DNA from 2 places in the Archangium sp. Cb G35 genome. Region 2 is predicted to be linked to the other one. Evidence: riboswitches for the same ligand, from Rfam matches in the RefSeq annotation. Region 2 holds a riboswitch; the other holds the start of a gene.
The links. Region 2 has a riboswitch for cobalamin ahead of BO221_RS18315 (ribonucleoside-diphosphate reductase subunit alpha). Riboswitches for the same ligand answer to the same signal wherever they lie in the genome.
Positions count from the first base shown of each region.

Region 1: it holds a riboswitch for cobalamin, as region 2 does, so the genes downstream of both, BO221_RS36305 (TonB-dependent siderophore receptor) here and BO221_RS18315 (ribonucleoside-diphosphate reductase subunit alpha) in region 2, are expected to answer to the same signal.

Region 1 is NZ_MPOI01000013.1:370,580-375,963, forward strand. It holds gene BO221_RS36285 (serine/threonine-protein kinase) at 1-650, shown strand, start outside; gene BO221_RS36290 (helix-hairpin-helix domain-containing protein) at 706-1,077, opposite strand; gene BO221_RS36295 (hypothetical protein) at 1,074-1,328, opposite strand; gene BO221_RS55075 (FHA domain-containing protein) at 1,591-2,157, shown strand; cobalamin riboswitch at 2,164-2,398, shown strand; gene BO221_RS36305 (TonB-dependent siderophore receptor) at 2,449-4,446, shown strand; gene BO221_RS36310 (MXAN_6577-like cysteine-rich protein) at 4,443-5,384, shown strand, end outside.
Region 2 is NZ_MPOI01000005.1:502,850-508,233, forward strand. It holds gene glmS (glutamine--fructose-6-phosphate transaminase (isomerizing)) at 1-494, shown strand, start outside; gene BO221_RS18310 (ribonucleotide-diphosphate reductase subunit beta) at 586-1,566, opposite strand; gene BO221_RS18315 (ribonucleoside-diphosphate reductase subunit alpha) at 1,692-4,124, opposite strand; cobalamin riboswitch at 4,350-4,555, opposite strand; gene BO221_RS18320 (serine/threonine-protein kinase) at 4,639-5,384, opposite strand, start outside.

The DNA.
Region 1 (5,384 bases), on a different contig from region 2:
TCGCCGCCGCGCTGATGTACATGCACGGCCGCACCGGCCCCAAGGGCGAGCCGCTCGGCCTGGTGCACCGCGACCTCAACCCGCCCAACATCCTGCTCTCGCGCATCGGCGAGGTGAAGGTGTCGGACTTCGGCATCGCGCGCGCGGCCAACCAGCTCGCCCTCACGCAGGCGCAGACGGTGCGCGGCAAGGCGGGCTACATGGCGCCGGAGCAGGCCTACGGCAAGCCCCTGGATGGCCGGACGGACCTCTTCGCCCTCGGCCTCACCCTCCACGAGGCCCTCACCGGCCAGCGCGTCCTGCAGGGAGAGAACGAGGCGGAGCTGATGCTCGCCTCCACCCGGCAGCAGTTGCTGCCGCCCTCCCACTCCGTGCCCGGCATCTCGCCCGCGTTGGACGCCATCATCATGGGACTGCTCCAGCATGACCGGGAGCTGCGCACGCCCTCGGGCGAGGTGCTGCAGGGGCAGTTGATGTCCCTCACCGGCCCGGAAGCGCCCTATCCCCATGGCCGGCAGCAGCTCATCGAGGCCATGCGCGAGGCCACCACCCTGACCTCCGCGCCCGTCCAACCCCTGCAGCTCACGCCCGGGATGGCCCTCACCGAGAAGGCCGACGTCATCTCGCTGCCCCGCGCCTCCGGCCGGTGAGCAACGCACGGGAGGGAGGATGCCCGGGGGACGGGCACCCTCTCTCTCCGTACCCTCAGTGCTTCGCCACGGAGCCGGTGATGCGGACCTCGTCGGCCCGCACCGGCACCTTCTCCACCTTCAGCGTCGTCGGGCCCTGCAGCGTCAGGTACGGCTTGAGCTTCAGGAACTGCTTCTTGCCGAAGCCCTTCACCCGCACCAGTTCCTCGATGCGCTTGAACGCCCGCTTCCCGCGCCAGGTGACGATGCGCTGCGCGGCCTTCTCGCCCACGCCCGGCAGCAGATCCAACTGCGCCACCGTCGCCTCGTTGAGGTTCACCACCCCCGTGTACTGCGTCCGTGTCTTCGCCTGAGCGGCCTGCGCGCTCCCGGGCCCCAGCCACAACAGCCCGAGCACCGCGGCCACCCACATCACCCGTCCGCTCACGAGTGGCCTCCCACCGGCAGCGAGTCCAGCCCGCCGTCCAGGCCGTAGCGCCCACCACCCCCCGCCTGCATCGTGTCCTTCTTGTCCCCCGCCTCGCGCACGTGCAGCTTCCCGTCCAGCGGCAACACATCCAGCAGCACGTTGAGCGAGCCGTCCTTGTTCACGAACGCGCTCCCCGCCCGCACCCAGATGCTCCCGCCCTTGCCCTCGCGGATGGAGAACACCGCCAACCGCTTCCCCGCCGTCAGCATCTCGACCACCTTTGTCCTTCTCCTTCGCGCCTCCATGGCGCGGTTGTCCGCTGCACAGAGCAGATGCCGTGCCAGCGGTGTTTTCCTCGGAGCGCGCTCGCGCGAGGCGTACAGCAACGCCTCATGTGTCCGAAGTACGGGACGGGCGCGCACTTCCAGCGTGACTGTCCCGCTCGTGTTCACCGGCCGAGGGGGGACTGGCTCGGATCACCCTCCATGCACACCCTCTCCCGTATCCCCTCGCGTGCTGGAGGGCAGTCCCGTGCATCTGAAGTTCTCCGCCCTCGCTTCTCAGTTCCTCGATGACCCGCACTCGGTGCGACACGCCGTGCGCTGGCCGGTGCTGGTGTGGGAGGCGCCTCCCATGGGAGTGCGTCCCCTGTTCACCCGAAGCACCATGACGGGCCTCTCGCTGCGCCGGCCCACGCTCGCCGAGCCCCTCGTGCTCGAGGTGCGCAAGCGTCCACAGGGCCTCACCTCGCCGGTTCCGGGCATCACGCTGGGACGTACACCGGACAACGACATCGTCGTCGAGGACCCCACGGTCTCGCGGGTACACGCCACCTTCAGCGAGGAGAAGCACACGGGCGTCTGGTACGTCGCCGATGACGGGAGCCACAACGGCACCTGGCACAACGGCACGCTGTTGATTCCTGGCCGGCCCACGCCGTTGTTCGACCGGGCCTCGCTGCGCTTCGGCGACGTGCTGGCCACCTTCGTCGACTTCTCCGCCTTCAATCAGTTCATCCTCGACTGGCTGGCGCGCCACTCCCGCGGAGCCCGGGCGACCCCGCACGTCACCGAGGGTGGCTTGACGCGCGGGGGTTGAGCCCCTAGGAAGGGCCTGCCCTTGGGTGCCCATGCCGGGCCTTCAAGAGGGAAGCCGGTGCGAGTCCGGCGCGGTCCCGCCACTGTGATCGGGCAGCCCTGAGGTCAGGGCAGGGGTCCTCGGCAGTCGCCACTCCGGCCTTGGGGCCAGGGGAAGGTGGAGGAGCCCTTCTGGGAGACGCGGCGTGCGTCTCGGCCAGAGCCCGGAAGCCAGGAGACCTGCCCAGGGGTGTGGGCGCGAGCTGCCCGCGTTGGCCTTCTCTCTTCGACGGAGAGAGCGGAAGGCGGGGTCATGCGGCGGTCGCACCTCGCCGGGCGGTTGCTCTGCCTGGCGCTCAGCACGAGCGGTTCCGCGCTTGCGCAGCAGGCGGCGCCGCCTCCCCAGGAGACTCCGGCCACTCCGGCCCCGGACGCGCCCGGGGGCGAGCCCTTCCGCGTTCCCACCGTGCAGGTGGTGGAGACGTCCGAGGCTCCCGCGTCCCCGGACTCTGCGTCACGGAGGGACCCGAGCGGTGCCCTCACCGTCATTCAGGTGGACGAGTTCGGCGGCGCGGCCCGGGACACCGCGGCGATGCTGTCCACCGCTCCAGGCGTCACGCTGCAGGACGTGGGCGGCTACGGGCAGAGCAAGAGCCTCGTGGTGCGGGGTGCGTCCTCCAACGCGACGCTGGTGCTGCTCGATGGTGTTCCGCTCAATGGGCCCGGGGGCATCGCGGACCTGTCGCGCGTGCCCGCGGCCATGGCCGAGCGCTTCGAGGTACTGCGCGGCGGCGCGGGGGCACGCTACGGCTCGGGAGGCCTGGGCGGCGTCGTCAACATCATCACCCGCCGTCCCGGTGCGGAGGCACGCGTGGCGGGTGAGCTCTCGTACGGGAGCTGGGACACGGCGCTCGGGTGGCTGTCCGCCTCGGGGCCGCTGGCGGGCGGCGAGGCGCTGGTGCTCGTCCACGGAGGCACTTCCAGCGGGCGCTTCCCGTACCTCTTCGATCCGAGCCCCACGCTGCCCGGTGATGCGCTCGTCGAGGAGCGGCGCACCAACAACGACGCACGCGGGGCAGGGGGCCTGCTGCGGCTGCGGCGCGAGCTGGGCGGAGGGTTCTCCGCGGACCTGTTGGGGGAGCTGTCCTTCGACGAGCGGGGCCTCGCGGGCACCTCGCAGAACCCGAGCGTGGATGCGCGGCAGTCGGGAGGACGTGGCTCGGCGAGCCTGCGGGTGATGGGCACGTTGCCGGGTGGCGTGCGGACGAACGCGCGTGCGTACTACCGCCGGGACCGGATCGCGTTGGCGGGTGGCTCGTGGAGCCAGTCGGAGCCGCAGGTGCAGCAGCTGGGCGGGGTGGAGCTGGAGGGGCAGGTGCTGCTGGGCGGGTGGCACGCGCTGTCCGCGGTGCTGAGCGTGGGCGGTGAGTCCGTGACCGCCGCCGACACGAACGAGGCCTCCGGGGGTGACCCGTCGTGGCTGCGCGCGAGTGTGATGGCGATGGACGAGGTGCTGCTGTGGGACGGGCAGCTCACCATCGCGCCCTCGCTGCGCGTGGATCGTGCGGGCCCGTACACGCTGCTGTCCCCGAAGGTGGGGGTCACCGTGGAGCTGCCCGCGGACTTCGAGCTGCGCGCCAACGCCGGACGGGCCCACCGTGCTCCCTCGTTCCTGGAGCTGTACGTGCGTCAGGGCACGCTGCTGCCCAACCCGGACCTGCGCCCCGAGAGCGCCCTGTACGCGGACGCGGCGGTGGTGCACCGCTCGGACGAGTCCTTCGCCTCGGTGGGCGGCTTCGCGAGCCTCTACGAGGATCTCATCTCCTACGAGGCCTACCCGCCCGGCGCCGCCAGGCCGTACAACTTCGCCAGCGCGCGGGTGGTGGGGCTCGAGGCCGAGGGCGAGTGGCGTCCGCATCCGTTGCTCTCCGGCGCCTTCAGCTACACGCTCACCGTGTCGAGTGACCTGCAGCGGGATGAGCGCTTCTACCTGCGCGAGCTGCCCTACCGGCCCCGGCACAAGCTGGCGGCCCGGGTGATGGGCGGGCCCCGGTGGCTCACGGGGCGCATGGAGGTGGTGGCCCAGTCGGCCCATGCGCTCACCCGGGATGGCTCGATGTCGCTGCCCGGGCGCGCCTTCGTCCATGCCGGATTGGCCAGCACCTTCGGCTCGCGCCCGGAGCTCACGGTCTCCTGCGAGGTGAAGAACCTCTTCGACGCACGCGCCGAGGACTTCGTCGGCTACCCGCTCCCCGGCCGCGCCGTGTACCTGTCGGTGGCCGGGAACTTCTCTGGGACGGAGACACCATGATCAAAGACCCTCACCCCAGCCCTCTCCCAGGGGGAGAGGGGGCATCCACGGCGCTGCTCCTGGTGACACTGTCCCTGTTGTTGATGGGGTGTCCGGACGAAGGGGCTTTGTGTTCCGAGGGGCAGACGCGCTGCGGCGATACGTGCGTGGACCTCTCCAGCACCTCGTCTCATTGTGGAGCCTGTGGCGTGGCCTGCTCCTCCACGGAAGTGTGTGTCGAGGGCGGCTGTCAGTGCCGCTCGGGCGCTACGTCGTGCGGAGGCGAGTGTGTCGTCACCGCGTCGGACCCCGCTCATTGTGGCGGCTGCGCGGGTGAGGGGGGCACGGCCTGCGCTCCGGACCAGGTGTGCGAGCAGGGGCAGTGCAAGGCGGCCTGTTCGCTGGCGGCTTCCGAGCGCTGTGACCGCTCGTGCGTGGACCTGGACACGGATGCCTTCCACTGCGGTGCCTGCGGCAACGTGTGCGCGGACTCGCGGAGCTGCCGGGGCGGCACCTGCACCTATGACGTCATCGCCGCGTGCTTCAACACCGGGCAGGTGGTGGGCATCCAGGCCGGGCCGGACGTGAAGGGGCCCTCGGTGGCGGTGGGGACCAGTCCCCAGACCGTCGCGCGCATGCAGGACGTGTTGCTGGTTCTGGATGCGTCCATGCGGCTGCGCCAGGCCTGGCTCTCCGGCTATGGTGAGCTGCCCGCCTGGAACGCCACGGGTCTGGTTCCCAACCACCTCCTCGTGCGCGAGCCCTACGTCTTCGTCCTCAACTCCACCAGCAACACGTTGCAGGTGCTCCGGCGCGATGGGGAGCCCGCCGGTGGTACGGGCCCTCGCTTCCCCAACGGCATCCCGCTCACCGACGTGGGCAGCGTGAACTTCGGCGCGAACACCAACCCGTATGGCTTCGTGCTGGAGGGCTCGGACGTCTATGTCACGCTGCTGGGC
Region 2 (5,384 bases):
TGCTCAAGTGCGAGACCTCGGTCAAGCGCGTGGCGCGCGAGTTCATGAACGCGCAGGACTTCCTCTTCCTCGGCCGCGGCCCCATGCACCCGGTGGCGCTCGAGGGCGCGCTCAAGCTCAAGGAGATCTCCTACATCCACGCCGAGGGCTATGCCGGCGGTGAGATGAAGCACGGTCCCATCGCGCTCATCGACGAGAAGATGCCGGTGGTGGTCATCGCGCCCAAGCAGCCGCACGTGGCGTACGAGAAGATCATCGGCAACATCGAGGAGGTGCGGGCGCGCGGCGGCAAGGTCATCGCGATCATCGACGAGGATGACGCGCACGTGGCCTCGCTCGCGGATCACGTCGTCCGCATCCCCGCCGCCAGCGCGCTGCTCGCGCCGGTGGTGGCCACCATCCCCCTGCAGCTGCTCGCGTACCACGTGGCGGATCTGCGCGGGAACGACGTGGATCAGCCGCGCAACCTCGCCAAGAGCGTGACGGTCGAGTAGTCCGCGCCGGATCGGTCCGCCGATCCAGCCCGCCCGGGGATGCCTCGCTTCGAGGCCCCCGGGCGTTTTCATTTCCAGCTGAGCCTTCCGGTCAGAAGGCCGCGTCGAAGGTGACCTCTCCGGCGACGCCCACCTGGTACGCCGAGACGCGGCGCTCGAAGAAGTTCGCCAGCTCCTGCACGTCCTGCAGGTCCATGAAGCCGAACGGGTTCTTCGCGCCGTAGCGCTTCGGCAGGTCCAACATCACCAGCCGCTGATCGGCGACGAACTCCAGGTACTGCCGCATCTCGTGCACCGAGAGCCCCGCGACCCCGAGTCCCAGGATGTCCTCGGCGAACTGGAGCTCGCACGCCACCGCTTCCTCCAGCATGGTGGCGACCTCGCGCTCCATCTCCGCGTCGAAGAGGCCGGGCTCCTCGCGGCGCACCGTCTTCACCACCTCGAAGGCGAAGGCCATGTGCGCGCTCTCGTCGCGGAAGACCCAGTTGGTCCCCGCCGCCAGCCCGTGCAGCAGCCCCCGCGAGCGCAGGAAGTACACGTACGCGAACGCCGCGAAGAAGAAGAGCCCCTCGATGCAGGCCGCGAAGCAGATGAGGTTCAGGAGGAATTTCCTCCGCTGCTCCCGCGTCTCCAGCCGCTCCAGCTCGCCAATGGAGTCCATCCACTTGAAGCAGAACTCCGCCTTCTTGCGGATGCTCGGGATGGTGTCGATCGCCGCGAAGGCCCGGGCCCGCTCGGCCGGGTCCGGCACGTACGTGTCGAGCAGCGTGAGGTAGAACTGCACGTGCAGCGCCTCCTCGTAGAGCTGCCGCGACAGGTACATGCGCGCCTCGGGGGCGTTCACGTGCTTGTAGAGGTTCAGCACGAGGTTGTTCGCCACGATGGAGTCGCCCGTCGCGAAGAAGGCCACCAGCCGCTGGATGAGGTGACGGTCCGCCGCCGTCATCTTCGAGCGCAGGTCTCCCACGTCCGTCGAGAAGTCCACCTCCTCCACCGTCCAGGTGTTCTTGATGGCGTTGCGGTACATCTCGAAGAAGACCGGATACTGCATCGGGCGCAGCGTGAGGTTCATGCCCGGGTCCAGCAGGCGCGCACCCGTCTTCGGCGTCGCGTGTGAGACCTTGTTGGGCACTACGGGGGCAGTGTCTCGCACGGGCGGGAGGTTCATCGGAGTCCAGGTGTCGTTCGTCGGTGCGCTCACTGGCAGGCCTCGCAGGCTTCGGGGTTCTCGAGGGAGCAGGCCACGGCCTGCTCATCGGTGGGCTTCGGCTCCGCTCGCGCGATCTCGCCGGTGCCGTTCAGCTTCGTGTCCGAGCCGTTCCGGGACGCGTCCACGGTGGCCTTCGCGATGCGCGTGGCCGGCCGCGAGCGCAGGTAGTAGGTCGTCTTCAGCCCCTTCTTCCACGCGTACATGTACATGGAGCTGAGCTGGCCGATGTTCGGCGCCTCCATGAACAGGTTGAGCGACTGGCTCTGGTCGATGAAGGCACCCCGGTCCGCCGCCATGTCGATGAGCGAGCGCATCGGCAGTTCCCACGCCGTGCGGTAGATGGCTCGCACATTCGCCGGAATCTCCTCGAGCGACTGGATGGAGCCCTCCGCCAGCTTGATGCGGGCCCGCATGTCCTCGTTCCACATGCCGAGCGTCTTCAGCTCCTCGACGAGGTAGCGGTTGACCTGGAGGAAGTCTCCCGAGAGCGTCTCGCGCTTGAAGAGGTTGGACACCTGCGGCTCGATGCACTCGTAGCAGCCCGCGATGGACGCGATGGTCGCCGTGGGGGCGATCGCGATCAGCAGCGAGTTGCGCAGGCCCACCTGCTTCACGCGGGCACGCAGCGCGTCCCAGCGCGCCGTGTCCTCGGGGACCACGTTCCACGCGTCGAACTGGAGCTCGCCGCGCGCCGCCCGCGTCTCGGAGAAGGCCGGGTGGGCTCCGTGCTCGGCCGCCAGGTCCGTCGAGGCGGAGAGCGCGTGGAAGTAGATCTCCTCGGAGATCTTCCGCGACACGGCCCGCGCCTCGGCGCTGTCGAAGGGCAGGCGCATCTGGAAGAACACGTCCTGCAGGCCCATGACGCCCAGGCCCACCGGGCGCCAGCGGAGGTTCGAGCCCTTCGCCGAGGGGATGGGGTAGTAGTTCAGGTCGATCACCCGATCCAACTGCCGCACCGCCGTCCGCACCGTCCGCCCCAGCTTCTCCCAGTCGAAGGACACCCGGCCGCTCTCGTCCACCGACGTGTGCCGCGAGAGGTTGATGGAGCCGAGGTTGCACACGGCCGTCTCGTCCCGCGACGTCACCTCGAGAATCTCCGTGCAGAGATTCGACAGGTGGACGACCCGGCCCGGCAGCGCCGTCTGGTTGCAGGCCCGGTTCGACTTGTCCTTGAACGTCATCCAGCCGTTCCCGGTCTGCGCCAGCGTCCGCATCATTCGTGCGTAGAGCTCGCGCGCCTTCAGCGTCTTCGCCGCGAGGCCCTGCCGCTCCGCTTCCTCGTAGGCGCGATCGAACTCCTCGCCGTACAGGTCCGTGAGGTGCGGCACCCCCTTCGGGTCGAAGAGGGACCACTTCCCATCCGCCTCGACGCGCTTCATGAAGAGGTCGGGGATCCAGTTGGCGAGGTTCAGGTTGTGCGTGCGCCGCGCCTCGTCGCCCGTGTTGTCACGCAGCTCGAGGAACTCCTCCAGGTCCGCGTGCCACGTCTCCAGGTACACGCAGGCCGCGCCCTTGCGCTTCCCGCCCTGGTTCACCGCCGCCACCGACGCGTCCAGCGTCTTCAGCCACGGGACGATGCCGTTGCTGTGCCCGTTCGTGCTCCCGATCAGCGAGCCGCGCGAACGCACCCGGTGGTACGCCAGCCCGATGCCTCCCGAGAACTTCGAGAGCATCGCCACGTCCGTGTACCGCTGGTAGATGCTCTCCAGCTCGTCCCCGGGCGAGTCCAGCAGGAAGCACGACGAGAGCTGCTCGTGGCACGTGCCCGAGTTGAAGAGCGTGGGGGAACTCGGCACGTACTCGAGCATCGAGAAGAGCCGGTAGAGCTCCAGCGCCTCGGGCACCGTCTCCCCGAGCGCCACCGCGATGCGCATGAAGAAGTGCTGCGGCGTCTCCAGCACCTCGCGCGTCGTCGGGTGCTTGAGCAGGTAGCGGTCGTAGACCGTCCGCAGCCCGAAGTACTCGAAGAGCCGGTTGCGCGAAGGGTCGATCGTGTCGTTCAGCTTGCGCGCGTTCGTCGAGACGAGCCGGGCCACGCGCTCGTTCACGAGGCCGAGCCGGTGCGCGGCGGCGATCGACTGCGAGAAGGAGTGGATCTCCTGACCGGAGACCTCCTTGTCGATGTACGTGGCGAGCAGCCGCGCCGCGAGCTTCGCGTACTCGGGCTCCTCCAGCGTCAGCGAGGCCGCGGTCTGGATGGAGAGCTGATCCAACTCCTGCGTCGAGGCACCGTCATAGAGGCCGGCGATCGTCTTCGTCGCCACGCGGATGGCATCCACCTGACGCAGCCCATCGCAACAGCGGCCGATCGCCCGGACGATCTTGTTCAGGTCCGCGCCCTCGAGCACCCCGTTGCGCTTGCGCACCCTCATGGTGGTGGGCGGCGGTGTCGTGGACGTGATGTGGGTTCCGTTCAGCATGCTCCTCCTCCTCCGTTCGCGACCGTGTGGATCCGCGGAGAAAAAGGTCTGCCCGTGTCGCGCATTGCGACGTGCGATGACTCGCCAGGCCGACCTTCGCCCCCTCGGGCGACTGGAGCACCCCACGAGGAGAGCGGACGGGCCGGACGAGCACGGGGAACCCGTGGCGCACGGAACCTTCCACCTCCCCACGAGGCGTCCAGGTCGATCCACCCCCGGATTTCTCCCCAGGGGCAGGTGGCTGGCAGGTCTTCGGGCTCGCGAGCACCCGGCTCATCGCCGACGCCTACAACCGTCCCCTTCCCAGCCTCTCGGCCAGTGTGCGTGGACGGGTTCGTTCTCGCTGACCGCTGCGGGGCAGCTCCGGATTCACACCGGATTCCCTTTCAAGCCCGGGCCGAGACCCGGGCACCAGCGACGCGCGTCAACGTAAGGGGGGTGCCCCATGCTGTCAAAGGATCAGTGGCCGACGTTCCGGGCCTTGTGTCCTGCTTCGAGCGATCGTACTTCTGGGCTACCTTGGGTGGCCCTTCTCGCGTTCCCAGAGCGCCAGGGAGAGCGCCTGTTGCAGCCCCGCCTGGATCTCGCGCGGGCTGAAGGGCTGGCCCGTGTCCAGGGCCCACGTCAGGAGCGCTCCCGCGAACTCGCCCGCCGTGCGGTAGCGCTGGTTCACGTCGGGTGCCAGCGCCTTGCGCATCACCGCCGCCAGCCGCTTGTCCAACGTGTCCGGCAGATTCAGCTTCGCCGACCGGATGGCCGCCATCACCACGTCGGGGTCGTCACTGCCGCGCTCGAAGGGGTGGAAGCCCAGCACCAGCTCGTGCAGGACGATGCCCATGGAGAAGAGATCCGAGGCCAGCGTCACCGAGTCCCCGCGCGTCTGCTCCGGCGACAGGTAGTGCAGCTTGCCCGCCGTCACGCCTTCCTCCGGGCCCAGGTCCAACCCGCGCGCCTTGGCCACGCCGAAGTCGCCGAGCTTCACCTCGCACTGCCCGGAGAAGAAGATGTTGGCGGGATTCACGTCCCCGTGGACCAGCTCCAGCGGCCGGCCGGTGCGCGTGCGCGCCTGGTGGAAGTAGGCCAGTGCCCGCAGTACCTCGATGCACACGTGGACGCCCGCGGCCAATGGGATGCGCTGCCCCTGCCGCTCGTGCGCCCGGAGCATTCCGTCCAGGTCTCCACCCACCAGGAACTCCATGGCGATGAAGTAGCGCCCGAAGGCCTCTCCAATCTCCAGCCGGTGCACCAGGTTGGGGTGCT